Regions from separate parts of the Pantoea sp. X-Soil-TKNS-1207 genome, predicted to be linked through region 2. Evidence: predicted binding sites of a transcription regulator. Region 2 holds the regulator's gene; each other region holds the start of a gene.
What was found. The regulator CRP, encoded in region 2, controls carbon source genes, mostly activating them, when cyclic AMP is high. The targets are predictions, from matches to a motif close to ATGTGANNNNNNTCACAT.

Region 1 (7,800 bases), 1.9 Mb from region 2:
TATCGTGAGCGCATGACGGCCAGCGGCAACCTGACCAATCTGCTGTTCGTCACTCCCGACTATTACGAAGAACGCCCGAAAGGCTGCATGGGCGGCTGGGGCGCGATCTTCCTTAGCGTCACGCCGGAAGGCACCGCGCTGCCGTGCCATAGCGCGCGTCAGCTGCCGGTGGAGTTCCCGTCGGTGCTGGAGCAGAGCCTGGAGGATATCTGGTATCACTCGTTTGGTTTTAACCGCTATCGCGGCTATGACTGGATGCCGGAACCGTGCCGCTCGTGCGACGAGAAAGAGAAGGACTACGGCGGCTGCCGTTGCCAGGCCTATATGCTGACGGGCAACGCCGACAATGCCGATCCGGTATGCAGCAAATCGCCGCATCACGACAAAATTCTCGAAGCCCGCCGTGAAGCCAGCTGTAGCGATATCAAAATTGCCCAGCTGCAATTCCGCAATCGCACCAATTCTCAGCTGATCTACAAGCAGCGCATCATCTGATGACCACGCGCAGCCTTCGGCTTACGAACGGCCTGTGCTGCCATCTGCATCACCAGCCCGATGCCCGTAACGCTGCCGCGCTGCTGCGTGTGGCGGCGGGCAGTCTGCATGAAGCGGATCGCTGGCCGGGGCTGGCGCATCTGCTTGAGCATCTGCTGTTCTGCGGCAGCCACGATTTCCCGGACGCGCAGCGTCTGATGCCGTGGGTGCAGCAGCAGGGCGGCCAGGTCAACGCCACCACGCAGCTCAGCCACAGCGCTTTCTTCTTTCAGGTACCTGCCAGCGCGCTCGACGCCGGTGTGGCGCGGCTGGTGTCGATGCTGGCGGCCCCTCTGCTGACGCCTGACGCCATCCGTCAGGAGTGCGCGGTTATCGATGCCGAATATCGGCTGTTGCAGCGCCATGCGGCGACGCTCAGCGAGGCGGCGTTGCTGGATTTGCTGGACGCGCCCGGTCAGCTGCGGCGTTTTCGCGTGGGCAGTCAGGCGGTTTTTGGTGACAACGTCACACAGCTGCGACAGGCGCTGATTGCGTTCCATCAGCAGTTTTACCGCAGCGGCAATATGATGTTGTGGTTGCAGGGGCCGCAGTCGCTGGATGAACTGGCGGCGATGGCGGCGCAGTATGGTCAGCAACTGTTGCCCGGTGACGCGCCAGTGCTGGCGTTGCCGCCACAGCCGGGCGTCACCGCCCGGCGTCAGTTGCAGCTGCCCGGCGAAGAGAGTTTCTGGCTGACGCTGCTGCTGCCGGGCGAAATGACGACTTTACGTGACAATGTCACTTTGTTGCGACGCATCTGGCTCGATGAAGCGCCCGACAGCCTGCTGGCGACACTGCAAGCGGCGGGATTATGCGAATCCCTTAGCGTGCAGTGGCTGTGGCGTGATACGCAGCACAGCTGGCTGGCGATGAAGTTCAGCGCGCGCAGCCTCACGCCGCACCAGGCGCAGCGCATCGAACAGATTTTCCGCCAGCAGCTGGCCGCGCTGCGCCAGACCAGCGCAGCGCAACGCCAGCATTATGCCCGGCTGGCGCGTGAGGATTTCGCGCAGCTCGCCCCGCTGGAGCAGCTGCGCGGTTGGGCGTTGGGATTCGCGCCGGGTGAGGTGTCTGACGTTGCGCCTTTTATCACCCTGTTGCAGCAGGCCAGGGTTGTGCGCCTGCTTACCCGGCAGCAGCTCGGCTCCCGGCCGCATGATACGCAGGGATTCCGCCTGGCCGTTGCCGACTGGCCCGACGAGGCGGCACCGCCGGACGGTGCGCTATCCTTCCGCTTTTATCCGCTGGCGTCACAGGAGGCCGAGCGCCTGTTGCCGGAGGCGCGTTTTCCGTTGCTGCGCGTGGCGCCTGTGCAGCCGCAGCAAACCCTGCTGCTGCGTCCGGCGTTTTATCACACCCTGAGCGATGAGGACGCGCTGGCGCGCCAGAAATTGCTGCGTCCGGTGCTGGCCGCGCTGCGCCATGCGGGTGGCGGTGGCAGCTGGCAACAGGCGCAGGGCAGCTGGCAGCTCCGGCTGCATCTGCCGGACGATCCTCGCTCCGCGTGCGCCGCTGTCGATCAGGCGGTACAGGCACTGAGCGCGCCGCCTGCGCTGCAACCGGTGACTGATGCTGACGGCATCGCCATTCGCCAGCTGCTGGCGGCGCTGCCGTTGCAGTTGCTGGCACCGTCCACCTTGCCAGCGTGGCTGGCCGCCTGGTGTGGCCCGGAGACGGCACTGGCCGGGGCAACGGCGCGGCTTCTCAGCCCTTTACCGGCCGCGACAGCGACCCTCCCGCCAGCGTTACATCATGGCGTCACGCCAGTCCGCTGCGCGGGCAGCGATCAGGCGTTGTTGCTGTTTATGCCGCTGGCGGCAGCGGATGATCGCGCGCTGGCAACGCTGCGTGCGCTGGCGTTGATTTATGAACCGCGTTTTTTCCAGCGCCTGCGTGTGGAACAACAGATTGGTTATGTGGTGACGGCGCGGTATCAGCGCGTGGCGGATGTGGATGGCATTCTGCTGGCGTTGCAGTCGCCGGATATGCCGTGGCGTGCGCTGCTCGGCCACTGCAAACGCTTTCTGCGCTCGCTGGCATTCGCTGACGTAGATCCTGCGGCCCTGCAACAGACGCTACGGGGGCAGGCTGGCCCAACGGACAACGCCGACGTCGCGCTTGAGGCGCTGCGTGAGCAGCAGGGCTTAGCCCGGCTGACACCGCAGGCGATTGATGCGCTGAATCTGACGTCGTTGCAGCAGCTGCATCAGCACCTGCTGCGGGCGCGACGGAAATGGCGGGTTCTGTTTGCGTTAGGTCAGAAATGAAACTGTCCCTGGGAGAAACTGTTTCCTGTTGATATTGCTGAATTTTTTTGAAAAATTAGTCCAAAACTCTTCACTGTTACCGCGCGGCGTAATACCGGACACTCAATGGAATATTCTGAACAAAGAGGAACACCTGGTGAAAAACGTTACACGCTTTGCTCTGCCGCTGCTGGCCGCTGCCACTCTGTATGCACCGCTGTCGCAGGCTGCTGCCATGCATTACGACCTGAACCCGGAACACACGTCAGTGATTGTGACCTGGACCCACTTCGGCTTCTCCCATCCGACGGCAGACATCCCGAACAGCAAAGGTACGCTGGTATTTGATAAGGACCACCCGGAGCAGTCACGCGTTGACGTTACCCTGCCGATCAGCCAGATCGACAGCCATGTCCCGGCACTGACCAAAGAGTTTCTCGGCAAAGAGTACTTCGATACCGCTAAATATCCGTCAGCGGTGTTCCACAGCACCAAAGTGGTGGCGAAGGGCGACAACAAGTTTGACGTGGAAGGTAATCTGACGCTGAAAGGCATCACCAAACCGGTTACGTTACATGCCACGCTGAATCAGCAGGGTATGCATCCGATGGTGAAGAAACAGGCGATTGGTTTTGATGCCACCGGCACCATCAAGCGTTCTGACTTCAAACTGGACAAATACGTTCCGGCAGTCAGCGACGATGTGACGCTGACCATTTCAACCGAAGCGTACGCCAAATAATCCGACCAGGTGCGCATAAATGCGCACCCTACAACAGTGATCATCCGGATATCGCAGGGTCGGCATTTATGCCGACCAGACCAGATAAATCATCCGGTATTTATACCGACCTGGGGAATGTCTATTCGGCCCAAAACTTCTTCTTACTGGTTTTGCCAATACCCGGATTGCAACTGTTGGTCGGGTCCAGCTGCTGCCAGTGCGCCACATGCTCGCAAGACGCATGATACAGATGCCCGACGTTATGCTCCGCCGGATACTTCGCACCGCGTTGCTCCAGATACACCTTCACCGCCTCTTTAAACGCCTTCGCATCAACACCCGCCTTTAGCACGTAATCCTGATGATTGACGTAACAGAAGAAATGCCCGCAACAGGAATCCACCTGCACCTGGGCTGCCAGATGGTCTGGCAGGGTTAAACGCCACTCATCATCGTTACGGCGCAGCGCCACATCAAACGCCACCAGCCGCTCGTTCGGATTGTAACCGAGGGCATCGCAATAGGAGATGGTGCAGCCGCCGACGCCGAAACGCACCAGAAAGGCATCGGCCGCTTCGCGCGCATCGCAATGGAAAAAGTTACCGCTATGGCTGGCAAAAAATTCCTGTAACAATGCCTGTAATTCAGCGGTTTGCGTTGCATCGACCTTGATCATCAGATGATGCTGATATTCACTGCGGTAATCCATAATGCGCGGCGCAACAAAACGCGGGGTTATCTGGTTAAAGAATTGCAGCACCCGATCAACAAAATTGCGCGGCAGGAATGTCAGATGGCTGACGCGCACATCCCATTTGGCTTTTTTCGCCATCATCTGCGGGATGGCCTGCGGACCCAGCTTACGGATCGCCAGATACATATGTTTGGCGTAGCGCACGGTTAAATCAAAGGCGTTGCGATGGATATACTCCGCCTGCAACGGCAGCTCGCTCATACGCGTCAGCAGAAAGCGGCGCAGCGCCACCAGCTCCGCTTCTTCGTTGGTGCCGATATAGAAGGTGTCGCTGCCGCTACTGGCTTCAAAAGTGGGCAGGCGTACGGCAAACACCACCACTTTCCCGGCGCTGCCCGCGCTGTCGTGCAGGTATCGGATGTCGCCGTTAAAGCGCGAAGGGCTGTCGGCGGTGACATCGCGCAGGCGGTCGGCGTAATCCTCTGCCCAGATTTTTCCCTGCCAGTCCGGTTGATCGCCGGTCTGATATTGCTGACCGCTGAGATTCGCCAGCATCGCTTCCGGCGTGGCGCCGAGATCAATACCGAGATGGTTGACCATCTCCAGGCAACCATCGTCATGGATGCGGGCAAACAGCGATTTCTCAGTAAATGCCGGACCACGGCGAATCAGCGACCCGCCGGAGTTGTTGCAGATACCGCCCACCACCGAAGCCCCGATGCACGAGGAGCCGATCACCGAATGCGGCTCGCGTCCCAGGGGTTGCAGCGTCTGCTCCAGCTCGGTCAGCGTAGTACCGGGGAAAGCAATCACCTGGCGTGCCTGGTCAATCACCTGAACGCCTTTCAGCTGGCGCGTGCTGACAATCACCACGTCACGGTCATAATCGTTGCCGTCCGGCGTAGAGCCGCCGGTGACGCCGGTATTGGATGCCTGCATCAGAATGATGGCGTCGTGCGCCACGCATACCTGAAGGATCTGCCACAGTTGCAGCAGCGTCTGCGGCAAGGCCACGGCGAGCGCTTCGCCGCGACCGACGCGGAATCCTTTGGTGTACCAGGCTTTATCATCAGGATGGGTTAACAGCTGTTTTTCACCTACCACGTCAGTGAGCTGACGCAACATTACCTGCGGGGATGTCATCTTTTCTCTTCTGTGTCATGGGTCTGCCGCGTTATTGGACAGGGGGATAAGTAGAAAAGTCAATCATTCATCGGGACTAAACGATAAATAACGCACTGAAGCATTATCCCTTTATCTTTCGCGGGAAATCGCCTGCGAGCCAATAAAAATGCGTGGGAAATCACAAAATAGATTTAAAGAAAAAAGGCGCAAACCGGTTTAAATCACCTCAGCCATTTCGATGCATAAAATAAATATAACCTTATGAAATTAATCATAATTAAGATTGATCGGTAACATTACCAATGTGATGTTAATCACAAAAATAAGCCACTCAGAACCACTGTCAATGATCTCGCTGCGTGAATTCGTAGTAAAAATGTGATCTTCATTGCAAATAAGAACCTCGTTGATCGGAAGAATGAATATCAGACGCGCAGCATGAGGAGTTCTGACAATGAGAATTGGCATGGTGATCAGCGGCGGTGATGTCACTGGCATTAATAACTTTATTTATCAGATTTCCCGCTTAACCCAGGCCGGGATGGTGTTATTTAATGGCGGCATTCCGGGCTTGCTGGAAAATAATCATCAGGAAATCGCCCAGCGTGATTTGGTGGATTACGCTATCGCGGCAATTCCGGTGATGCAATCAGGACGCCCGACGCGAAAATTAATTCGCCCGGAATATGAGATCATCACCAAACACCTGAAAGCGTTGCGTATCGATGTCTTAATTATGGCCGGTGGCGATGGTTCACTGCAATTTCTGCATACGCTAAGCGAATTTGGCATCAACTGTTTTGGCGTCGGCATGACCATTGATAACGACGTATTTGGCAGTGATTACACCATTGGTTTTTCCACCGCCTGTGAACAGGTGTTAAAAGAGGTGGCGAAATTACGCAATACCGGTCGCGCCTTAACCGGGCGGGTGTTTATGGTGGAATTGCTGGGCGGTTATTGCGGCGAATTAACGCTTCAGTCGGCCATTAAATCCAATGCTGATTTTGCGCTAATCCCCGAATGCCAGATTGCGCCTCATGAGCTGGCGGAGCGCATCACCAGGCGGCTGGCGGCGCAGAATAGCGTGATTATTTTGTGTTCGGAAGGCTACACCCGTGAATATTCACCGGGTTTTCAGGGCGCAATTGATACCTTAATTAAACAGCTTGAGCCGATGATTGGTGTACGTATCCGTAAAACCATTATCGGTTATGGCCTGCGTAACGGTGAGCCGACCTGTGAAGAGATTTATCAGGGCACCATTATGGCCAGTGAAGTCGCGCGTTGTATTCAGTCGGGAATGCGCAATAAAGCCGTCATTATTAATGGCAGCAACAAACCGATTCCGATCGATTTAATAAGCATGAAAAAACGCCTGGTGGATACCGAAGGGCATCATTACAAACTCGCCAAACAATTGCATATCCTGTGAGGAGATAGCCATGCTGAAAATATTATGTGTGTGCGGATGTGGTCTGGGATCCAGTTTCGCCATCGAAATGAGCGCCAAATCGGTATTAAAGAAGCTGGAAATTGACGCAGATATCGACCACACCACCATCTCCGAAGCCAATGCCTTTAAATCCGACATGATTTTAACGCAGAAAGCCTTCGCCGATGTATTAAATGCCGATGCCAGCCCGGAACAGATGAAGCGGGTGATTATTCTCAACAAGCTGACCGACAAAGCCGAAATTGAGGAAAAGATCGTGGCGTTTTTGAAAGACCACAACATGAAGGTTGCCAGTCATGAATAGTGTGATCAACTTCCTGGTAAAAGATCTGCTGGGGCAGGCGTCGATTTTGATCGCCTTTATTGCCCTCGTCGGTCTGCTACTGCAAAAAAAATCAGCAGGGAAGGTGGTGGAAGGCACCTTTAAAACGCTGCTCGGTTTCTTAATTATGATGGCGGGTATCAACATTATTGTGGGCACCCTGACTTTCCTCAACACCATTTTCACCCACGGCTTTGGTATGAAGGGTTATATCACTGACGTTGCGGCGATTGCCGGGTTAGCCAACCGCGAGCTGGGTTCAGAAGTGGCGCTGACGCTGCTGGTGATCTTTATCGTCAACATCATCATTGCCCGTCTGACACCGTTCAAATACATCTTCCTCACCGGTCAGGCGCTGCTGTGGATGGCGACCATCGGTGCGGTGATCGGCTACAAAGCGGGACTGACGGGCTTACCGTTGATCCTGACCGGCGGTATTTTTGGCGGCGTGATGGCGGTGGTGATGCCCGCGCTGGCCCAGCCGGTGGTGCGTCGCATCACTGACTCGGACGACGTCGCGCTCGGCCACTTCTGCACCATTGGCTACCTGGTGACTGCGGCGGTGGCGAAAGTGGTGGGCAAAGGCTCCCGCTCCACCGAAGACCTCAAGCTGCCGGATAACTTCAAGTTTTTGCAGGATACCTACCTGTCGATGGCGGTGGTGATGGTGCCGATGTACCTGATCCCGGCGGTGGCAGC
Region 2 (7,800 bases):
CTTTGGCAACTCCGGCGCAGAAGCCAACGAGGCCGCGTTCAAGCTGGCGCGTTACTACGCCTGCAAAAAACACAGCCCGTTCAAAAGCAAAATCATCGCGTTCCACAATGCGTTCCATGGCCGTACGTTGTTCACCGTTTCCGTCGGCGGTCAGCCGAAATATTCCGACGGCTTTGGTCCGAAACCGGCCGATATCGTGCATGTGCCGTTTAACGACCTGGCCGCGGTGAAAGCGGTGATTGACGATCACACCTGCGCCATCGTGGTTGAGCCGATCCAGGGCGAGGGTGGCGTGATGCCCGCGACGCCGGCGTTTATGCAGGGGCTGCGCGCCTTATGTGATGAGCACAATGCGCTGCTGGTGCTGGATGAAGTGCAGAGCGGCATGGGACGCAGCGGCAAACTGTTCGCCTATGAACACTACGGCATTACCCCGGATATCATCACCACCGCGAAAGCGCTGGGGGGCGGTTTCCCGGTCAGCGCTATGCTGACTACCAATGAAATCGCCTCGGTGATGGCGCCAGGCGTGCACGGCACCACCTACGGCGGCAACCCGCTGGCCTGTGCCATTGCCGAAACCGCGCTCGATATTATCAACACCCCGGAAGTGTTAAACGGTGTGGATGCGCGTCGTCAGCAGTTTGTCGAGGCGCTGAAAGCGCTGGATAGCAAGTTCGACCTGTTCAGCGACATCCGTGGCAAAGGGTTGCTGATTGGCGCTGCGCTTAAGCCGCAGCACGCCAGCAAAGCGCGCGACATTCTGCACGCCGCCGCGGCCGAAGGACTGATGATTCTGACTGCCGGTACTGATGTGATCCGTTTTGTCCCGTCGCTGGTGATTGAGCCGACCGACATCGAAGAAGGCATGGTGCGTTTCGCCGTAGCCGTGGAAAAGGTGCTGGCGGCGTAAGCTAGCTTTTTACCCGCAAGCGCATCCGCCAGCGGCCGTGATGGGGTCGCTGGCTCCATGCCAGAGAAGATATGGTATGCATCACGTTGAGGTGTTGCAGGATGCGCTTCACATGCTGTTCCACGATGGTAATCGCCCCTTCGTTGATGTTCTCCGGCGCTTCGAGGATGTTGCTGTCATTACCCGGCCCGTCATACGCCAGCCGCTGCTGACAACGCTGTAGCGCGATTTCGCAGGATTGCAGATAACGCTCCGCCAGCTTTGGCGTCAGCATGGTATGTTCACGCGCCAGAATGGTCATGGCGTTGATATGTTCAACAATGAACTGGCTGTGCGTCACCCACATGCGCATATCTTTCAGATACTGCGAATTAAACCCCGGCTCGGTCATCGCCTGATTGAGTGAGTTAAATAGCGCGTTGTGCGCCTGATTGACCCGGATACGTTGATACGCCAGCTTCTCCGGTGATTGTTCCGGTCCGAGCAACAGTTGCAGCGCTTCCTGATAGGTTTCCAGCGCATCGTGCGCGTTCTTTCGCAGCAAACCGCTCTGCCACTGCGGCCACAGCCAAATCATGCCGCCAAAGGCAATCAGGCATCCCATCAGCGTATCCATCATACGCGGCAGCAGAAACTCCGCGCCGTTCAGCGACAGCAGTTGTAGCGAATATACCGCCGTCACGGTAAAGCCAATCATCGACCAGCCGTAATACTTGCGCGTCACCAGATAGCTGGCGAGGGTAATCACCAGCATAAACAGTAGCGCCATCGACTCCGGCACGGCGAAGCGCAGCGAGGCGGCGGCGATTAACAGCCCGGCGAAGGTGCCGAGCGCACGGTGCTGAATCCTGACCCGCGTGGCGCTGTAGCCGTTCTGACTGACGAACATGGTGGTCATCAGAATCCAGTAAGGTTTGGGGATATTGAAGAACAGCGCCAGCCCGCTGCCGAACATCAGCATCACGGCAAAGCGCGCCGCGGTGCGCAGCGCCGGGGACTTCAGCGACAGGTAGCTGCGCAGCGCAGGAAAAAAGGGCAGACGCCGCTGGCGATCGGCCATCAGGTCGCGGGTGTAGAGCGGTTTCTGGCTACGCAATACGCGCGCAATGCGGCTGAAGTGGTACAGGCAAAAGTTACTCACCGGGTTATCCGGGTTCTGACGCGCAATCTTTTCCAGCGCGCTCAGCTGCTTGTCCATCTGGAAACGCTCCGGCAGCTGGTGATAGAGAATCGCGTCGGCCAGGATGCGCAGCCGGGCTGAGATGGTTTTGGCGTTCCAGCGGATCACCGCTTCCGCGTGGCTCTGCTCCACCAGTTTTTGCACCTCTTCCGGCTGATGCAGGCTGACGGAGATATGTTCCTGGAGATCGAGCGCCACCTGGAAGGCACGCGTCAGCCGTTTGTGGCTGTTGTCATTGCTGGCAGACAGCATATGCATCTGCTGATAGCAGGTGGTGATCAGATCGACCGCCTTCTGTTGACGCGCCAGCAACGGCGGCAGCGCCTTTTCCGGATCGGTCAGCTGCGTCAGCAGAGTGTATTTGGCATCGCAATAGTCGGCCAGTTCGCGGTACAGCAGGCTGAGGGTTTCGCGCATCGGCTGCTCTTTCCACAGCCAGAACCAGAACCAGTTAAACAGCCCGTACCACAGCGTGCCGCCGATATACAGCAGCGGCGGCACCCACATCGGCATACGTCCGGCCAGGCTGAGGGTAAAAATAGCGGCGATCAGCGTGGCGGGCAGCAAACGGCCATGCAACGGGCTGATCTCACCGGTCACGCCAATCAGCAGGGGCAGAATCAGCAGAATCAGCGGCAGGGGAATATGGTAATTGGTCAGCCACTGGATCAGAAAGCTGCCGGTGGCAAACAGGGAGCCGCCGACAATCAGGCGTTTAAAGAAGCGTTTGTGCGGCGTGTCGAGACCGGCGATGTTGCAGCAGGCAGGGACCAGCGAGAACAACAGGCCTTTTTGCAGATCGCCGAACAGCCAACCGAGCGCCACGGGCAGGCATAACACCAGCGTTTGCCGCAGGGCATAGTTAACTTCGGGATGATAGATGATTCGACGCCACATCAGCTCATCGCAGACAAAAACGGCGTGATGCTGCCATCACGCCGTAGGTGAGAAGAAATTAGCGGGTGCCGTAAACGACGATGGTTTTACCATGTGCTGAGATCAGATTTTGATCTTCCAGCATTTTCAGAATACGGCCGACTGTTTCACGTGAACAGCCGACGATCTGACCAATTTCCTGACGGGTGATTTTGATCTGCATCCCGTCCGGGTGGGTCATGGCATCGGGCTGTTTGGCCAGATTAAGCAGTGTCTGCGCAATGCGACCTGTCACATCAAGGAAGGCAAGGTTGCCTACTTTTTCTGATGTCACCTGCAGGCGACGTGCCATCTGCGACGAAAGACGCATTAAAATATCCGGGTTTACCTGAATCAGCTGACGGAATTTTTTGTAGGAAATTTCAGCCACTTCGCAGGCAGTTTTCGCTCGTACCCAGGCACTACGCTCCTGACCTTCTTCAAACAGGCCAAGCTCGCCGATGAAATCTCCCTGATTGAGGTAGGAGAGGATCATCTCTTTGCCTTCTTCATCTTTAATCAGTACCGCAACGGCACCTTTCACGATGTAGTAGAGCGTTTCCGCTTTCTCACCCTGGTGGATCAGGGTGCTTTTGGATGGATATTTGTGAATATGGCAATGGGACAGGAACCATTCGAGTGTAGGGTCTGTTTGCGGTTTGCCGAGAACCATTCGCTATTATCCTCTGTTGTAATCGTGCCCAAAACACAGGGGGCAGTTTTCCCTGTCAGGCGGTGAAATCATCAAGCGCTTCCAGTTAAGGAAATTATTCGGGTGTACTCTTAAGCTTAGCTTTTGATTCATCCCGCCTTCGTCTATTGCGACGAAAATATTTTCAGCACTGTTTGTAGCACAGCTTTTGCAAGCTGTCTTCTGTTGTCTCGCTTCAGCAAAAGCCGATTAGTCTGGATTGCTGTTTATCAGGTGAAGGCGTATTCTGGCGGCAAATCAGCCTGGTCAGGAGAAAGAATAATGCAGGCACGAGTCAAGTGGGTGGAGGGGTTAACCTTTCTCGGAGAATCCTCATCGGGCCATCAGGTATTAATGGATGGGAATTCTGGCGATAAAGCGCCGAGTCCGATGGAGATGGTACTGATGGCGGCTGGTGGTTGCAGTGCGATTGACGTGGTGTCAATCCTGCAAAAAGGACGTAATGACGTGACCGATTGCGAGGTAAAACTTACCTCTACGCGTCGCGAAGAAGCGCCACGCATTTTCACGCATATTAACCTGCATTTTATTGTCAGCGGCAAAGCGCTGGGCGATAAAGCGGTGGCGCGTGCGGTCGATCTCTCGGCGGAAAAATATTGTTCGGTGGCGATCATGCTGGGCAAAGGGGTAGAGATTACCCACAGCTACGAGGTCGTTGAGTTATAACGGCTATCTCGATCGTCAATTCCAGGTGCGAATGAATTCGCACCTGGGTTTGCAGGGTCGGCATTTCTGCCGGTCATGCCATAACTTCCTGATTATTCAATCCGTTTGCCTTCAATCAGCCGTTGCACCAGCGGCGTCATAATCAATTCCATCGCCAGTCCCATTTTGCCGCCCGGCACCACCAGGGTGTTCATATGCGAGATAAAGGAACCCTGAATCATCGCCAGCAGATAGGGAAAAGCAATGCCTTCCAGGCCACGGAAATGGATCACCACGAAGCTTTCATCCAGCGACGGGATTTCGCGTGCGGCGAAGGGGTTCGAGGTATCGACGGTTGGCACGCGCTGGAAGTTGATGTGGGTACGGGAGAATTGCGGCGTGATAAAGTTGATGTAATCCTCCATCGAACGCACCACCGAATCCATTACCGCTTCGCGTGAATGGCCGCGCTCGCTGGTATCGCGCACCAGCTTCTGAATCCACTCCAGATTGACGATCGGCACCACGCCCACCAGCAAATCAACATGCTCCGCCACATTGTGCGGCTGCGTTACGACGCCGCCATGCAGACCTTCATAAAACAGCACGTCGGTGTTTTCCGGCAGCGGCTGCCAGGGCGTAAAGGTGCCGGGCACCTGATTCCACGGCACCGCCTCATCGTAGGTGTGCAGATATTTGCGCGACTGGCCGAGGCCGGTCTGACCATAATGCTTAAAGGTCTGCTCCAGCAGGCCAAAATCGTTGGCTTCCGGCCCGAAGTAGCTGATATGACGGCCAAGATCGCGCGCTTTGCGGATCGCCATATCCATTTCCGGGCGGGTATAACGGTGGAAACTGTCGCCTTCCAGCTCTGCGGCATGCAGATCCAACTGCTGGAAAATTTTACGGAAGGCAAGGCTGGTAGTGGTAGTTCCGGCGCCGCTGGAACCGGTGACGGCAATAATCGGATGCCTGGCTGACATAACAAAGCTCCCTGTGAGGTCCGGCGATGAGCATTGTTAGCACGAAAAGCCGGGATGTGCATTAGCCGCGAAATTCACCGCGCGCCATGATATTGACGGTTTCGTGCAGTTCTGACCACACGAGCACCGCATCGCCGCGCTCCAGCTGACGACGCACATCGGCGACTTTCTGCATCAGGCTTCGCTCCTGTTCACCGTAGTCGGTCCCTTCGCGCAATACAAAGGATTCAATCAGGTTTTCCAGCGTTTCGGGGTCAAGTTGTTGCCACGGAATAATCACAGTCACACATCCAGATAAGTTGATAACCACTGCGGCACGCGCTGTTCCAGCCACATTTGCGGCCGCAGCAAGGTACCGCTGACAAAGCCGACATGGCCGCCCTGTTGGGTCAGCTGATACTCAATCGACGGCGACAGTTGCTGCGGCTGCGGGATCACCGCGTCGGTCATAAAGGGATCGTCCTGCGCATGGATGATCAGCAGCGGCTTACGCACGCCGGTCAGTAACGGCATGGCGCTGGCGCGATGATAATAGTCGCCCGCATCGATAAAGCCATGAGCGCGTGCGGTAATGGCATCGTCAAAGTCGCGCAGACGACGCAGGGCGCGCAGCTGACGTAAATCCACCGGCAGCGTGCCGGGCCAGGCCTTGAGCTTGCGTCGGGCGTTCTTTTTTAGCTGGGTCAGCAGGTAGTGCTGATAAAACCGTGAGAAGCCGTTCTCAATTTTCTGGCTGCATGGCTCCAGCAGCAGGGGCGCCGAGATCGCCACGGCGGCATCCAGCGGCGCATCATGTCCCTGTAGCCCGGCCAGACACGCCAGCATATTGCCGCCCAGCGAGACGCCCACCGCGGCGGTTGGCACATGGCCCCACTCACGCCGCAGCCAGTGCAGAAAGTAGGTCGCGTCTTCGGTTTCGCCGGAATGATAGATGCGATGCAGGCGATTAGGCTCGCCGCTGCAACCGCGAAAGTGCATCACCACCGCCAGCCAGCCGCGCGCCTGGCACGCCTGCATCAGCCCGTGGGCATAAGGGCTGTGGAAGCTGCCCTCCAGGCCGTGAAACAGCACCATGCGCGGTTTATGCGCGGCCTGTGCCGGATCTTCACTCCAGGCGAGATCGACGAAATCACCGTCCGGCAGGTCGAGACGCTGCCATTGCGGACGCAGGGTGACGCGCCGTCGTAGCAGACGCGGCAGCAACGTTTGCAGATGCGGATTGCGGAAACCGCTTAGCGGAATGAAGGCTTCGCTCGCGGGTGTGTCAAAATTACTGTTGTAAAGGCTTGTCTGATGCATGGCTCGCTGATAGCTTCGCTAGGTTGTTAGCTTTTCTGGGTGAGGAGCACCCGAATAAACATGGAACTGAGTCTGTTTTTATCAATGCTGGGCTTTCTCTGGGTCGCTGCGATCACGCCAGGCCCCAATAATATGTTACTTACTGCCTCCGCTGCCAACTTTGGCTTTCTGCGCACCATTTCATTGCTCATTGGTATCATGATCGGCATGCAGGTGATGTTGCTGATGGTGGCATTTGGCATTGGCGGTTTAATCCTGCTGTATCCCTCCCTCCATCTGGTGCTGAAAATCGCCGGTAGCCTGTATCTGCTGTGGCTGGCGTGGAAGATCGCCACCGCCGAGTATGAAAAACTCGACACAGATGAAGCGCCTCCGGCGCCGATGCCGTTCTGGCAGGGTGGGTTGTTGCAGTTAATCAACCCCAAAGCCTGGCTGATGGCATTAGGTGCGGTCGCCAGCTTTAGCCTGGCGGGCGCGGCCTACCTGCATTCCGTGGTGGCGATCAGCATCGGCATGGCGCTGGTGAATGTGGTGTCCGGGGTGATCTGGATGGGGTTCGGTAGCATGATTGGCCGCCTGTTGCGCAGCCCGCGTGCCTGGAAAATCTTTAATCTGGCGATGGGCCTGTTGACGGCGGCCTGCGTGCTGTTGATCTGGCACTGAGTCAGCTGGAGGCGCGTTCCACGCGCCGCCACGGTAGTACCTCGTGTACTACTGGTGTTAAGGGCTGGCGCATGCGGTTCAGCAGCAGCTGCACACTGCGTGCGCCCAGCCGGTTCATTGGCTGTTCGATGGTGGTCAGTGGCGGATTGAGGCTACTGGTAAACGGAATGCCATCAAAACCCACCACCGCTAAATCCTCTGGTACGCGCAGGCCCGCTTCCAGTGCCGCGTGGACGACACCCACCGCCAGCACATCCGAGACCGCAAAGACCGCATCCGGGCGCTCCTTCAGCGCCAGCAATTCACGTAACGCCGCGCTACCCGCTTCACAGGAGATATTTTCGGCATAGGCCACGCCACCCCAGTGCAGCTCCAGGTGTTCCAGGGCTTCGCGATACCCCTCTTCACGCCGATGCGAATAGAGATAACGCATATCACAATTCACCAGCGCAATGCGGCGACGACCTTTTTCCGCCAGATAACGCACGGT
Region 3 (7,800 bases), 1.7 Mb from region 2:
TTTGTGTGATTGCCATGTTAAGCCAATGTTTGGCAGTCAGGTTAAAACTGTGCTGATCAACACATCATTTCCAGAAAAAATTGATAATAATAAAAGGGTTATCTGTTTTTCTAACGCGCCTGCCCGCAAATGCGATTTTGTGATCCGCATATTGAGTACCCACCGGATTTTGCCAACCACGCAACATCTCCGGCAGCCATCCAAAGGCTGAGGAAAAGCTGCCCGCCGTAGACTGCCGGTAATCGGGAGACCGTCGGTTTCCTGTTGGCCTCAACCTTACGAAGGAATAACAATGAACAGTGCCATCATTGCAGGTATTTTCTGGCATCTGGTGGGTGCCGCCAGTGCCGCATGTTTTTATGCCCCATTTAAACAGGTGAAAAAGTGGTCCTGGGAAACCATGTGGTCGGTCGGTGGCATCATGTCCTGGCTGATTCTGCCGTGGGTAGTGAGTGCGGTGCTGCTGCCAAACTTCTGGGCGTACTACGGCAGCTTTAGCTTTTCACAGCTGCTGCCGGTGTTTCTGTTTGGCGCCATGTGGGGCATCGGTAACATCAACTACGGTCTGACCATGCGCTACCTCGGGATGTCGATGGGTATCGGTATCGCCATCGGTATCACGCTGGTCGTGGGAACGCTGATGACGCCGCTGTTGCAGGGACGTTTTGTTGAACTGTTCAGTTCCACCGGCGGTCGCTTAACCCTGCTGGGGGTGTTTGTGGCGCTGATTGGCGTGGCGATTGTTTCCCGTGCCGGTTTGCTGAAGGAGAGGGCGCTCGGCATCAACGCCGAAGAGTTCAACCTGAAAAAAGGGTTAGTGCTGGCGGTGATTTGCGGCATCTTCTCCGCCGGTATGTCATTTGCGATGGACGCGGCGAAACCGATGCATGAAGCCGCTGCCCAGCTGGGCATCAATCCGTTATATGTGGCGCTGCCGAGTTATGTGGTGATTATGGGCGGTGGTGCGCTGGTGAACCTGGCGTACTGCTTTATTCGCCTGGCAGTGAAATCCGATCTGTCGGTGCGCGCCGACTTCTCTGTGGCGAAACCGATGCTGCTGGCGAACATCGCGTTTGCCGTGCTGGGCGGCACTATGTGGTATCTGCAATTTTTCTTCTACGCCCGGGGCCACGCCAGAATTCCGGCGCAGTATGATTTTGTCAGCTGGATGCTGCATATGAGTCTGTACGTGCTGTGCGGCGGCCTGGTCGGGTTGGTGATGAAGGAGTGGAAATCGGTCGGTCAGCGTCCGGTGCGCGTGCTGTCGCTGGGTTGCGTGGTGATTATTATTGCCGCCAATATCGTGGGCCTGGGGATGGCGGCCTGATTTCTCTGCGGTGGCCATTAATGGCCACCCTACACCGGATTCACCTTCGCATGGACCTGGGAATGGCGGCCTGATTTCTCTGCGGTGGCCATTAATGGCCACCCTACACCGGATTCACCTTCGCATGGGCCTGGGGATGGCGGCCTAATTTCTCTGCGGTGGCCATTAATGGCCACCCTACATTGTAGGGTCAGCATTTATGCTGACCGGGTTAACCATCACTGCGGGACGCGGCAAAAACCGTTGTCGCCAGGCGCTTGGGGTCAGGCCGGTTTCCCTTGTAAACACCACCGAGAAGTAATTGCTATCATCAAAGCCGCAACGCGCGGCCACTTCACTGATTAACCAATCCTGGGTACGCAGCAGATATTTCGCCTGGCACAGTTGCAGCTGGCGCAGGTAGTGACCCACGGTCATACCGGTTTGCTGACGAAACAGCTGTTTCAGCGCCCGTTCGCTCAGCGCATTTTGCTGGCAAAAGGTCGCGAGGTCGAACGGACGATCAATCGCGCCCTGCAACGCTGACATCAGCAAATCCAGCTGTTCGCCTTCCGGCAATGCCCACGGGCGATCCGCAACATAGCCGTGACGACGCAGAATCAGCGCCAGCTGCAAAAACAACGCCTCAGAGAGCTGGATGGAGAGCGGGTCGCTTTTGCGGCTTTCACGCTCCAGCTGGGTGATGACGCCCCGCGCCAGCGCCATGCCGCGCGTGGTTAAGCGCCAGCTGCCTGGCGATTCGGCGTCATGTGGCGGCAGCAACTGGCTCCAGTCCAGTCCGAGATGAAAACGGTCGCGGCAGTAGAGAATATTATCCAGCACCAAATCGTTGACGCTGTCATAGCTGTGGCAGTCGTTATCACGGATGTAGAACACGTCCCCGCAGGTGATCAGCCACGGGTGATCGTTCAGCACATGCAGACCGTTGCCGCGCCAGACAATCACAATTTCACTGAACTCATGGCGATGGGGCGGAAAGGAGGGTTGCGGCAGGCGTTCGGCCACCGCAATCGGCAGACTGGGGGCCGGGAAATAATCTTCGCGCGACAAGATCAGCGACATGAGGCTAACTCCAGATCACAACATCTGCTGGCGCTCCGCTCGGGGCGCACAGCCAAATTCCCGCCGAAACAGCGTGGAAAAATGGTTGCTGTCACCAAATCCACACTGGTAGGCGATATCCGTAATGCGCATATCACTATGACGCAGCAGATGGCGCGCCTGTAACAGGCGCAGCCGGTTCAGGTAGCGTTGCGGCGTGTTGCCGGTCTGCTGTTTCATCTGGCGATGCAGCGTACGCAGCGACAGCGAAAAACGATCGGCCAGCGCTTCCCAGGCAATCTCTTCACTGTAGTGCTCATTCAGCCAGTCGAGCAATCGGTGCAGCCGCGCTTCCTGATCCTGCGCTGCATCGTTGTGACCCGCCTCGCGCAGCAGCACCAGCAGTTGCAGGAACAGCTGCTCCTGATGCGCCTGCTTCTCCAGAGACCAGACGCCCTGCTGATTCATCTGCGTCACAAGCTGCAACGCCTGGCTCATCACCCTGTTATTGATGCGCCAGTGCGAAGCATAGTTGCCATCCTCTTCTCGCGGCAGCAACGCCTGCAAGCCGGAGAGAAAGCGAAACGCCGCTGGGCTGCGATACAGCACATTGGTCAGGCATAGGTTTTCAGTTTGCTCATACAGATGGCGATCGTGATCGCGCACGAAGCAGACGCACCCGGCGCACAGCGCCTGCGGTTGACCATTAAACACATGGATGCCCGATCCCTGTTCTACCAGCACGATTTCGTGGAAATCATGATGGTGCTCGGGAAACGCCTGCTGCGGCACACGCGGCTCGATGGCAATGGCGTAATCCCCGGCAGGGAAGAAGTCTGCGCTGTGTAAAACGGTCATGGTTCGCCTCTCATTATTAACAAAACCGTAACCGAGTCTACCCACGCGGTTCGCACCTTACCTTGAATTTTGCACCGGGCGATGCAGGAAAATGGCTAATTTTTCAAGATCTCGCGCGTTGATCGAGAAAATGCGGCGAAGCTCACAACTCGGTGCTTGTGTGGTTCTGTGAGCTGTCTCACGAACATCTTTGCCACCGTGCCAGCGGCAATGGCGCGCTGGCAGTAAGGGGAAGGTGGCAAAAAGGCAGGATTTCTACTCTGTATGCATCTCATCACAGGAAGAACACGCCATGAGTATGCGTAACATTGTTGCCATTGATTTAGGCGCATCCAGCGGGCGCGTGATGCTCGCTCAGTGGACCTCCGCAGCGCAACACATCACCCTGCGCGAAGTTCGTCGTTTCGCCAATCAACGCGTGCGTCGGGCCGGATATGACTGCTGGGATCTGGATTGTCTTGAGCAGGAGATTCGTCAGGGACTGCAACAGCTGGATGAGGAAGGCATTGTGCCGGACAGCATCGGCATCGATACCTGGGGCGTAGATCTGGTGTTGCTGGATGCAGACGGCCAGCGAGTGGGTGAAGCGGTGAGCTACCGCGACGCCCGCACCCAGGGGCAGATGGCGCAGGCGCTAAACGATCTCGGTAAGGCGGCGATTTATCAGCGTACCGGCATTCAGTTTCTGCCGTTTAATACCCTTTATCAGTTGCGCGCGCTGCATCAGCAGCAGCCGGACTGGCAGGCGCAGGTAAAACACGCGCTGATGATCCCGGACTACCTGCATTATCGCCTCACCGGTCAGCTGAACTGGGAATACACCAACGCCACCACCACGCAGCTGCTGAATATCACCAGCGGCGAGTGGGATCGCGATCTGCTCGCCTGGGCCGGGGTGGATGCCGCCTGGTTTGGTCAACCCCACGCGCCAGGCAATACCGTCGGCCACTGGACCAGCCCACGCGGCCATGCCATTCCGGTGATTGCCGTGGCTACCCACGACACCGCCAGTGCGGTGCTGGCCACGCCGCTGATGCAGGAGGATGCCGCCTATCTCAGCTCCGGCACCTGGTCTCTGATGGGCATTGAAAGCCTGCAACCTTGTCTCAGCAGCGCTGCGCTGGACGCCAATATCACCAATGAAGGCGGCGCAGAAGGCTATCGGGTACTGAAGAACATTATGGGTCTGTGGCTATTGCAGCGCGTATGCAGCGAGTTACAGATCACCGACCTTTGTGCATTGATTCAGCAGGCTGCCGATGAGCCTGCCTGTCGCGCGCTGATCAATCCCAACGCCAGCCGTTTTATCAACCCGGACAGCATGGTGCAGGAGATCCAAAACGCCTGCGCCGAGCAGCATATGCCGATTCCGCAGTCGCCGGCCGCACTGGCACGCACCATCTTCGACAGCCTGGCGCTGCTGTATCGCCAGGTGATTGGCGAGTTGGGCCAGCTGCGCGCTGCGCCGATTGGCCAGCTGCATGTGGTGGGCGGCGGCTGCCAGAACCCGCTGCTGAACCAGCTGTGCGCCGATGCCTGCCAGCTGCCGGTATTCGCCGGGCCGGTGGAAGCTTCGACGCTGGGTAATGTCGGCTGCCAGTTAATCGCCCTCGGCGAATTGCGCGATGTTGCCGATTTACGCCGCTGCATCAGCCAGAACTTTCCGTTAGAAAAATTTGCCCCGCTTAACAACAGCGCTTTTCGTGCCAGCCAGGCACGCTTCGCCGCGCTGAGCCAACCCGCTAAGGAACTCGCTTATGACAAAGCTGATTGAACAGGCCTTTGAACTGGCTAAACAACGTTACGCCGCGATTGGCGTGAATGTGGACCAGGTGATGTCGCAACTGGATGGTATTCCGGTGTCGATGCACTGCTGGCAGGGTGATGACGTACGTGGTTTTGAAAACCCGCAGGGGGCGCTGACTGGCGGCATTCAGGCCACCGGTAACTATCCCGGCAGGGCGCGTAACGCGGTGGAACTGCGTGCTGACCTCGACAAAGCCATGTCGCTGATCCCCGGCGCCAAACGCCTTAACCTCCATGCCATCTATCTGGAAAGTGACAAACCGGTGGAACGTGACGCCATTGAACCGGCGCACTTCAGCAACTGGGTGGAGTGGGCGAAAAGCAACAAACTGGGGCTGGACTTTAACCCCACCTGTTTCTCCCATCCGCTCAGCGCCGACGGTTTTACCCTGTCTCACGCTGACAACGGTATCCGCCAGTTCTGGATTGATCACTGCAAAGCCAGCCGCCATATCTCCGCCTCATTCGGTGAGCAGCTGGGTAGCGCCTCGGTGATGAATATCTGGGTGCCGGATGGCATGAAAGATTTGACCGTGGATCGGCTGGGGCCACGTCAGCGTCTGCTGGCGGCGCTGGATGAGATCATCAGCGAGAAACTCAACCCGCAGCATCATATCGATGCGGTGGAGAGCAAATTGTTTGGTATCGGCGCCGAAAGCTACACCGTCGGCTCCAACGAATTTTATCTGGGGTATGCCGCCAGTCGCCAGACTGCGCTGACGCTGGATGCGGGCCACTTCCATCCCACCGAAGTGATCTCCGACAAAATCTCCACCGCCATGCTGTATGTGCCGCGTCTGCTGCTGCATGTCAGCCGCCCGGTACGCTGGGACAGCGATCATGTGGTGATTCTGGATGACGAAACTCAGGCGATTGCCCATGAGATCGCGCGGCAGAAGTTGTTCGACAAGGTGCATATCGGCCTCGACTTCTTTGATGCCTCGATCAACCGCATCGCTGCCTGGGTGATCGGTACGCGCAATGCCAAAAAGGCGCTACTGCGCGCACTGCTGGAGCCGACTGACCAGCTGCGCAAACTGGAAGCGGAGGGGGATTACACCGCCCGTCTGGCGCTGCTGGAAGAACAGAAATCACTGCCGTGGCAGGCGGTATGGGAAGCCTGGTGTCTGCGTCACGATGTACCCGCCGACGCCAGCTGGCTGAGCGATGTCCGTCATTATGAACAACAGATTCTGGCTCAACGTTAAGGGACACACCATGCAAAGTATTCTCACCTCCGCATTTGTTCAGGGAATGGTTAAAGCGACCAGCGATATGTGGCTGAAGGGCTGGGATGAGCGCAACGGCGGCAACGTCAGCCTGCGCCTGACGCCGGAAGAGGTGCTGCCGTATGCCGCAGACTTCTATTCCGAACCGCGCTGCATTGAGCTGAGTAAACCCGCTCCGGCGCTGGCGAATGACTGGTTCCTGGTCACCGGTTCCGGCAAGTTCTTCCGCAATGTCCAACTCGATCCGGCCGACAGTCTGGTGCTGTTGCAGGTGGATGACAAAGGACTGTCATACAAAATCCACTGGGGACTGAGCCACGGCGGCCTGCCGACTTCCGAGCTGGCGGCGCATTTTCAGTCGCACAGCGTACGCAAGCAGGCCAGCAACGGCGTTGATCGCGTAATTATGCACTGTCACGCCACCAACTTTATGGCGCTGAGCTACGTGGTGGAACTGGACCCGGCGCGCTTTACCCGCCTGCTGTGGGAAGGCAGCACCGAATGTCTGGTGGTGTTCCCGGATGGCGTCGGCATTCTGCCGTGGATGGTGCCGGGCACCGATGGGATCGGTCAGGCAACGGCGGATGAGATGGCGACCCACAGCCTGGTCATGTGGCCGTTCCACGGTATTTTTGCTGCCGGCCCAAACCTCGATGAGACCTTTGGCCTGATCGATACCGCAGAGAAATCCTCGGAAGTGGTGGTTAAGGCGCTATCGATGGGCGGGATTCGGCAGAGCATCACCACCGAGCAGCTGATTGCGCTGGGCGAGCGTTTTGGCGTGCGACCCTGGCAGGCGGCGTTGCAGGTGGAGCGCGCCAATGTTGCGTAAAGCCTTTGTGATGCAGGTACATGCGGATTGCCATGCCGAGTATCTGCGTCGTCATTCACCCATCTGGCCGGAACTGGCAGAGACGCTCAGGGCGCATGGCGCCCACAATTACGCGATCTGGCTGGATGCGGAACGTCATTTGCTGTTCGCCAGCGTGGAGATTGAGTCGGAGGCGCGCTGGGCGGCAGTGGCGCAAACCGAGGTATGCCAGCGCTGGTGGGCATCGATGAAGGATTTGATGCCCTCCAACGCCGACGACAGCCCGGTCAGCGCTGAGTTAAAACCGATGTTTTTCCTGCCTTAGGTCAGGGTGCGCAACGGACAGGCCTTATGCCGTCCGTTGCGCCAGCGGCAGCGAATCTGACGCGCAATATCCCGCCAGCGCTGGCCAGATCGCCATCTGCGTATCAACAATCTGTTCTAAATCCTCGCGGCTCGCCCCTTCACGGGCGCGCACCGACATCCCCTGAAGCAAACAGGCCAGAAAACTCGCCATGGTGGCGGTATTGCTGTCAGCCGGAATTTCGCCCTGCTGTTGGCGGGCCGCAAGGAACTGCTGCAACGCGATTTCCTGCGCATGATGTTGCTGTTCCAGCAGGCGGGCGACATCGGCGGAATCCGGCGACAGCGCGCTGGAGGTCGAAATTAAGAAGCAGCCCGCCGGTTTATCGCTGGCGGTAAAACAGGCAGCGGTAGCGCGAAAATAG
Region 4 (7,800 bases), 470 kb from region 2:
TGTCCGGGTCGCTTTGATCGCGAAGGCGAAATTACGCTGGAATTACGCTATGAGCAAAAATTAATTGCTTCGCTTTCATTTTCTATCATTAATGAAAACCAGCAGCGAAATTTATTAATTGGGGGATTGCAGGGACCACGCAAACATATTTCCAATGACGTGATTCGCGATGCCACTAAAGCCGCTCACGGCTTATTTCCCAAGCGTCTGCTGATGGAAGCAGTATTTATTCTGGCTGAGCAGTGCGGCGTGCAAAGCATTAGCGCGGTGGGCGACAGCACCCATGTTTTCCGCAGCCTGCGTTATCGTCACAGCAAAGGCGATCACTTCTTTGCCAGCTACAGTGAATTCTGGCTGTCGCTGGGCGCGGAAGCGCGCGCGGATGGGTTGTTTACTCTGCCGTTGCAGATGGCGCGTAAGTCACTGGAAGAGATTGCCAGCAAGAAGCGTGCGGAGTATCGCCGCCGCTATGAGTTGCTGGATAACCTGACGCAGCAGGTGCTGCGTGCGGCAGGGAACGAGGTAGTACGCGACGTCTCTCACGCCGCGTAAGGGAGCATCAGAACGGCTGCTTCGCGTAGCCGGTCATCACTGTCAGCCCCATTTCACGTCCGAGCGCGGTCATAGGATGAACCACCACCAGGCCGCGCGCGCTTTTCTTCAGCGCACCCATATTAGCCTGCTCTTTTTTGGTGATCTCACGGCTGAACGGCAGCTTTTGCAGCTGCTGTGCTTCTTTGCTCAGCTTCTCTTCACGCACGTTGCGCAGGCGTTCAATCTCCACCACCAGCGCTTCTTTTTCTTTCAGCAGCGCACCGAGCTTCTCGGCATCACCGGATTCCAGCAATTGCGGCTCTTTGCGGTTCAGGGCATCCAGCTGATCGCTCAGGCGTTTGATCTCAGCTTTTTCTTGTTCTTTCATCGGGGAAACTCGTTAAGGAAAACAGGGAAAGGATACACCAAATTGCCATTGCTGTGCACCGGGCCTGGTACTGCGCGATAAATCGCGTCGCTACGGTATATGCAATGTTCTGTAGCGGCAGGCATCAATGCGTCATATTAATTGTGCGGTCCATGGGACGGTGCGCATTAATGCGCACCCTACGGTGTAGGGTCGCCATTAATGGCGACCTGGCCGACTCAAACGGCGGGCTTTTTAAACGCCTGCTTATGAGAAATACGTGAAATCAGTTCGGTAAGCGACAGCACCATGGTGGAGCGTACCATCTGCAAATAACGTTGCTGCTGCATCGCGCGCAGCTCATCATCGTCACGGGTAAAATCCGGTTTCGGCGGCCACGCCACCACGCAGTGCAGCTCACCAAAAGGGCCGAGGATCTCATCGTCGGTAAAGCGGTAGTCGCTGGTGTCGTGGTTCAGTTCTTCGCGCAGCGCCAGCAGCAGCTCGCAATCTTCATACTCGTGGCGACTGATCACCCCGAGGCCGTAAATCAGTTTCAGGCGCACCGACATCTCGCCCAATGGACCATTGCCGAGCAGCAGAGGCTCCACGGCATATTTCACGGCGTAATCATCCTTGCGGAAAACCTGCAATACCAGCAGGTTAACCGCTTCGGTCAACAGTTCAACGGCGGCGATCAGAAAGCTTCTCACCGAACGACCGGCGTTCAGGCGCTCAAGCACCCGGTTTTCAAAAGCTTGCTTCTCTTCCATTATTGCCTGCATCGTTCAGATACCGCCGTCGGGCGCAGCCTGGCCGCGCCCGGTATGAGCCGTTAAGTGGCGCGCATTATGCCATAGCGTTGTAAGCACTCACCACTGATGCGACCACTTCACTGTTGGCATCCAGCCCGGACACCTGCGCCAGCGCGGCCTGCGGTCCTTTTTCTGCCAGCAGCGCTTCCAGTTCCTGCGCCTGTGGATCCTGCGCGCTGCGATAATGCATCGCGGCGGCAATGCCCTGCACCAGGTTGGCGTGCGGCAGCTGATATTCGAGTGTGCCCAGCGTAGGTTTGATCAGGCGATCGCCCGCGCTCAGCTTACGCAGCGGCTGACGGCCAACGCGCTCCACGTCATCTTTCAGGTAGGGGTTTTCAAAGCGGCTGAGGATTTTCTGGATGTAGGCAGCATGTTTATCTGCTGCAAAGCCGTAACGCTTGATCAGCACCGCGCCGCTCTCTTCCATCGCGCCTTGCACCACCGCACGGATTTTCTGATCGAGAATCGCATCACGAATGGTGGCGTGACCGGCCAGCTGGCCGAGGTAAGCGGTGATCGCGTGGCCGGTGTTCAGGGTGAACAGCTTACGCTCAACAAACGCCATCAGGTTGTCGGTCAGTTCCATGCCCGGAATGTTCGGCAGCTCGCCTTTAAACTGGGTTTTATCGACGATCCACTCGCTGAAGGTTTCCACCGTCACTTCCAGCGGATCGTTGCTGCCAGCTTCTGACGGCGGCACGATGCGGTCTACCGCGGAATCGACAAAGCCAACATGCTGCTCAACCCAGGCGTGATACTGCTCCGGCAGCGCCTTCAGCACATGCTGCTTCAGCTGGCTGGTGCCGCGTACCATATTTTCACAGGCGATGATGTTCAGCGGACGGACATTACCGTTATCGCTGCGTTTGGCCAGACCTTTAGCGACGCCACCGGCGATGCGCTCCAGAATCTGCGGACCAACCGCCGTGGTAACGATATCAACCTCAGCAATCAGCGTGACGATATCGTCGCTGGTGCTGTTAACTGCGCTAACGCCTTTTACGATTTCGACTTTTGCCTGCTCGCCAACCACATGAACCGGATACTCATGACGGGCGTTAAGGGCATCAAGCACGACCTGATTAACATCCGCGAACACCAGTTCGATACCGGCATCTGCCAGCAGTTTACCGATAAAACCACGGCCGATATTGCCTGCTCCAAAATGTAACGCTTTCATAATTTGACCCATATCAAATGACGAAGGGGCGGGCATATCCGCCCCGGAAATTGGGGACGGGCATGCCCGCCCCAGGGAAGAGTAACGCTGTATCAGGCGGTGGCTTTGCTGCCAGACAGCAGATCCAGCACATCCTGCACGCTGGTGGTATTCGCCAGCTTCTCAATCACGCTGTCATCATCCAGCGCGTTGGTCAGGCTGGTGATCACCTGGATGTGTTCGTTATTGCGTGCGGCAATACCAATCACCAGGCGAGCCACTTTGTCAGACTCTTCGCCGAACTGCACGCCTGCCGGATACTGGCAGAACACCACGCCGGTTTTCAGCACGCGGTCTTTGGCTTCCACGGTGCCATGCGGTACGGCAATCGACTCACCGAGGTAGGTCGGCGTCAGCTTTTCACGCTCCAGCATCGCTTCCACGTATTCCGGCTGCACATAGCCGCCTTTCACCAGCTGCTCACCGGCGAAGCGAATCGCCTGCTCTTTGTTGCTGGCGCTCAGGCCGAGGAACACGTTATCAGCGCCCAGTTTGAACAGGTGCGCGTTGCCGGAATCAAAGCTGTCGGCCAGCGTGGTCTTGACGGTTTCGCGATGCGCTTCACTACGGTTCGCCGCCACCAGACGCTCGGTCAGGTTGCTGTACAGCGCGCTGTCGAGGAAGTTGTTCAGCGAAATGTGCTGCGCCTGCGGCGCCTGACGCATGGCGCGTTCAGTCAGGTCACGGTGGGTAATCACCAGATCCACATCACCCGGCAGGGCGTTGATGGCGCTGTTGGTCACCGAAATGTTGCTCAGACCCGCATCCTGCACTTTCTTACGCAGTACGCCCGCACCCATGGCGCTGGAACCCATACCGGCGTCACAGGCAACGATGATTTTGCGTACATGGTTCAGGTCAACGCTCATGGCGTCACCGGCAACCGGCGCACCCGCTACGGTCTGGCCTTTTGACTGGGCTTTCATGTCCTGCATACGTTTGGTTGCGGCTTCGATGTCATCATCTTCTTTCACTTTGCTGGTTTTCAGCAGGATGGAAGAGATGACGAATGAGACGGCAAACGCGGCAACGATAGCAGCAATGTTGGCGAAGTAGGTGCCTTTAGGCGTCATCGCCAGCACCGCCAGGATGGAACCCGGAGACGCCGGAGAAACCAGGCCGCCATGCAGTACGGTCAGGGTGAACACGCCAGTCATACCGCCGAGGATGACCGCCAGCAGCAGACGCGGCGCCATCAGCACGTACGGGAAGTAAATTTCGTGGATACCACCGAGGAAGTGGATGATCGCAGCACCACCGGCTGATTGTTTGGCGCTACCGCGACCAAAAATCATATATGCCACCAGCACACCCATACCGGGGCCTGGGTTGGCTTCGATCAGGAAGAAAATAGACTTACCGGCTTCGCTCGCCTGCTGGATACCCAGCGGAGAGAAGATGCCGTGGTTGATGGCGTTATTGAGGAACAGGATTTTCGCCGGTTCAACAAAGATCGAGGTCAGCGGCAGCAGGTTGTTCTGCACCATCAGGTTTACGCCGGCGGCGAGAATGTGCGACAGACCTTCAACCAGTGGACCGATGCCAAGGAACGCCAGCAGCGCCAGCAGCATACCGATGATACCGGCTGAGAAGTTGTTAACCAGCATCTCGAAGCCGCTTTTGATCTTGCCATCAACGGCGCGGTCAAAGTTTTTAATCGCCCAGCCACCCAGCGGACCGGCAATCATGGAACCGAGGAACATCGGCATATCAGCACCGACAATCACACCCATGGTGGTGATTGCGCCGACCACGCCACCGCGATCGCCACCCACCAGACGACCACCGGTAAAACCGATCAGCAGCGGCAGCAGGTAAGTGATCATCGGGCCAACGAGTTTCGCCAGCGTCGCGTTCGGGATCCACCCGGTCGGAATGAACAGTGCAGTGATGATACCCCAGGCGATAAACGCACCGATGTTAGGCATCACCATATTACTCAGAAAGCGACCAAAGCTCTGAACTTTGACCTTCACTGATGAGGACATAAACCCACCCCTTATTGAGACGCGCTGCAATAAGAGAGCGCGTTTGTTTTTGTTAAGACGTTACGGCGGGGGCCGTGGCATTACTGTATGCAGGCGGACTCTAGCACTTGTTTATGACGCTGCGTAGAGCTCGCGGTAAGTGTGATGCAGATCACGCTAATCTGGGGTGGTCAGGGTGCTATTAGGTGACTCAGATCACAAAATTACCCTGTAAGAAAAGTACGGTGCCGAATATTTAAGCAAATCAGTGGACTAAATGTGACGGTAATCACTTTATTCATGGTGCTGTTTGTTCGATAAATGTGATTGAGATCACAAAGTATTTTTGGTCGAAAATGCGCCAGATCACACTATGTCATCGCTGGGGGGAGGCAGAAAAGGGGCGTGTAAGGAAGTGACAAAAATCTGAAAAGCGGGCAACACAATATTGCCCGCCTGAAATTTTACTGAAAACCACCCTGAACGGCGTTCTGCGCCTGGGTCAGCGCCTGGGCGTTGCTGGAGAGGTTGCTCATCAGCTGGTTGTACTGCGTTGCCTGATCCTGAGTCGGGAACTGCACGCCACCATCGTTAAAGGACACGCGCGCACCCTGCGATTGCAGGAAGTCGCCAGCCTGGATTGCCGCCTGGCTCAGCGCCTGAAGATTAGGTAACAGCGGGATCAGCGTACTGGCCGGTTGTGTCACCACTTTGGCATACACGCTGTCGTAGACTTTCTTCAGATCGTCCGGCTGTTTCAGCGCGGCTTTGCTGCTGTCGGCCTGCATTTTGGCGCTCTGAATTTGCTGCGTCAGCACGCTCAGATTGCCGCTGGCCTGGCGCAGCGTGTCGCGGCGCGTCAGGTAATCCTGGGGGACGCGAATCGCGCCCAGTTCGTCGACCACCGGGCGCATACCCTGCTCAACAGCCTGATTAACCTGCTGGGAGAAGCCATACAGAATGGCGTAATCGCTGGCATAGTTACCGAAGGTTTGCTTCTGGTTTTCGCTCAGGCTGGGCAGGTGCTCGCCGCTGCGCATCACGGTGTTCTGGAGAAAATCTGTGAAGGCTTTGCGTTGATCGCCCTCTTTGTCGCCACAGGCGGTGAGTTGCATCACCGTGAGCAGCGTAACCATCAGCATGCCGGTACGCATCCAGATGCGGGAAATTCCTGACGCCATATATTCAACTCCTGTCAGTGACACAATGGCTAAATTCAATTCGATGAGAAAGGTCCTAAAGGATAGAACAATGGCCTGGTGCATACAACGGGCGTGAAAGGGGACGGTGTGGTCGTTATCAGCAGGGTGCGTATTGATGCGCGCCTGAGGTCGGGATGGTCGCCATAAATGGCGACCCTGGTAGGGTGCGCATTACTGCGCACCTGGAGATCGAAATGGTCGCCATAAATGGCGACCCTACACACCCCGGCAATCAATACACCAACGCCTGCCCATCCTTGCGGCTTTCCGTGGCGGCGATATAAAAGCCCTGCGGGTCGCGCACAATCGCCTGGGCGCCGCCGAAGTTGTAGCCCAGCAGCGGATCTTCCAGTACCAGCTGATGCCCCATGGCGCGTAGCGCCGCCAGCACGTTGCGATCGATACCCTGCTCGACAATCACCTCACGCCCCTGCACCACGCGCCAGCGCGGCGCATCGATCGCCGCCTGCGGGTTCTGCTTATGCAACATAATGCGCAGCGCCATTTGCAGATGCCCCTGCGCCTGCATCGGTCCCCCCATCACGCCGAACGACATCAGCGGCTGGCCGTCGCCATCCAGCGCAAACGCCGGAATAATGGTGTGGAACGGGCGTTTGCCGCCAGCCACCACGTTTGGATGCTGCGGATCGAGTGAAAAGCCTGCGCCGCGGTTTTGCAGGCTGATGCCGGTGTCAGGCACCACCACGCCAGAGCCGAAACCCATAAAGTTGGACTGAATAAACGACACCATCATGCCGCTGGCATCGGCGGTGGAGAGATACACCGTGCCGCTTTGCTGCGGCGAACCGAAGGTAAAATCGCCAGCTTTATCCGGGTCGATAAGCGCCGCGCGCTGCTTCAGGTAGCTGTCGCTCAGCAGCCGATCCGCCGGAAATTCCAGATGGTCTTCATCGGTGACGTAGCGTTCCAGATCAACCAGCGCCAGCTTCATCGCCTCAATCGACAGATGCAGCCAGGGCACGCTATCCGGCGTATGGCGGCCAATATCCCAATGCTCAAGAATGCCAAGCGCGATCAGCGTCGCGATGCCCTGGCCGTTCGGCGGTAATTCCTGTACCGAACCTCCGGCAAACGGGCGCGACAGCAGCGACACCCAGTCGGCACGATGGTTGTTGAGATCGTCGAGCGTCAGCGCTGCGCCATGTTCAGCCGCAAACGCCGCCATTTTCTGCGCCAGCTCGCCGCGATAGAAGGCTTCGCCATTGGTTTCGGCGATTTTTTGCAGGGTGGCGGCCTGCGCCGGGTTGCGGAACAGCTCGCCCGCGCGCGGCGGACGGCCATGCGGCGCGAAGCAGGCGCTGAAGCCCGGCTGATCTTTCAGCTTGTTATAGCCGCGCTGCCACAGCTGGCCAATCAGCGGCGATACCGGAAAACCGTCGCGCGCGTATTCAATCGCCGGTTGCGCCAGCGTGGTGAGCGGCAGGGTGCCGAAGCGTTCCGCCAGCGCCACCCAGGCCGAGACCGCGCCAGGCACGGTCACCGCTTCCCAGCCAATTTCCGGCATGGCGGGCTGACCGGCAAAACGCGCCGGATTCCACGCCGCCGGGGCGCGCCCGGAGGCATTCAGACCGTGCAGCTGTTTGCCGTCCCAGATAATCGCGAAGGCATCGCTGCCGAGGCCGTTGCCGGTCGGCTCCAGCACCGTCAGCGCCATCGCCGTAGCAATCGCCGC

Region 1: AC6I8V_RS09575 (6-phosphofructokinase) is a predicted target of CRP. The motif match lies at 5,626-5,643, and genes of this name have one in related genera.
Region 3: rhaB (rhamnulokinase) is a predicted target of CRP. The motif match lies at 3,357-3,374, and genes of this name have one in related genera.
Region 4: AC6I8V_RS00510 (PTS mannitol transporter subunit IICBA) is a predicted target of CRP. The motif match lies at 5,183-5,200, and genes of this name have one in related genera.

Annotation. Positions count from the first base shown of each region.
Region 1 is NZ_AP035958.1:2,031,750-2,039,549, forward strand. It holds gene pqqE (pyrroloquinoline quinone biosynthesis protein PqqE) at 1-495, shown strand, start outside; gene pqqF (pyrroloquinoline quinone biosynthesis protein PqqF) at 495-2,801, shown strand; gene AC6I8V_RS09565 (YceI family protein) at 2,938-3,522, shown strand; gene dld (D-lactate dehydrogenase) at 3,644-5,341, opposite strand; gene AC6I8V_RS09575 (6-phosphofructokinase) at 5,778-6,758, shown strand; gene AC6I8V_RS09580 (PTS sugar transporter subunit IIB) at 6,769-7,083, shown strand; gene AC6I8V_RS09585 (PTS sugar transporter subunit IIC) at 7,076-7,800, shown strand, end outside.
Region 2 is NZ_AP035958.1:3,958,090-3,965,889, reverse strand. It holds gene argD (bifunctional acetylornithine/succinyldiaminopimelate transaminase) at 1-913, shown strand, start outside; gene AC6I8V_RS18505 (YccS/YhfK family putative transporter) at 915-2,990, opposite strand; gene crp (cAMP-activated global transcriptional regulator CRP) at 3,049-3,681, opposite strand; gene AC6I8V_RS18495 (OsmC family protein) at 3,982-4,386, shown strand; gene AC6I8V_RS18490 (phosphoribulokinase) at 4,479-5,348, opposite strand; gene AC6I8V_RS18485 (YheU family protein) at 5,410-5,628, opposite strand; gene AC6I8V_RS18480 (hydrolase) at 5,631-6,647, opposite strand; gene AC6I8V_RS18475 (LysE family translocator) at 6,708-7,310, shown strand; gene AC6I8V_RS18470 (LacI family DNA-binding transcriptional regulator) at 7,312-7,800, opposite strand, start outside.
Region 3 is NZ_AP035958.1:2,241,048-2,248,847, reverse strand. It holds gene rhaT (L-rhamnose/proton symporter RhaT) at 293-1,327, shown strand; gene rhaR (HTH-type transcriptional activator RhaR) at 1,505-2,389, opposite strand; gene rhaS (HTH-type transcriptional activator RhaS) at 2,405-3,226, opposite strand; gene rhaB (rhamnulokinase) at 3,519-5,000, shown strand; gene AC6I8V_RS10535 (L-rhamnose isomerase) at 4,984-6,240, shown strand; gene rhaD (rhamnulose-1-phosphate aldolase) at 6,251-7,093, shown strand; gene rhaM (L-rhamnose mutarotase) at 7,083-7,397, shown strand; gene AC6I8V_RS10520 (TetR/AcrR family transcriptional regulator) at 7,422-7,800, opposite strand, start outside.
Region 4 is NZ_AP035958.1:107,471-115,270, forward strand. It holds gene AC6I8V_RS00490 (VirK/YbjX family protein) at 1-552, shown strand, start outside; gene AC6I8V_RS00495 (YibL family ribosome-associated protein) at 560-922, opposite strand; gene mtlR (mannitol operon repressor MtlR) at 1,141-1,686, opposite strand; gene mtlD (mannitol-1-phosphate 5-dehydrogenase) at 1,751-2,899, opposite strand; gene AC6I8V_RS00510 (PTS mannitol transporter subunit IICBA) at 2,992-4,926, opposite strand; gene AC6I8V_RS00515 (DUF3053 domain-containing protein) at 5,370-6,086, opposite strand; gene AC6I8V_RS00520 (gamma-glutamyltransferase family protein) at 6,340-7,800, opposite strand, start outside.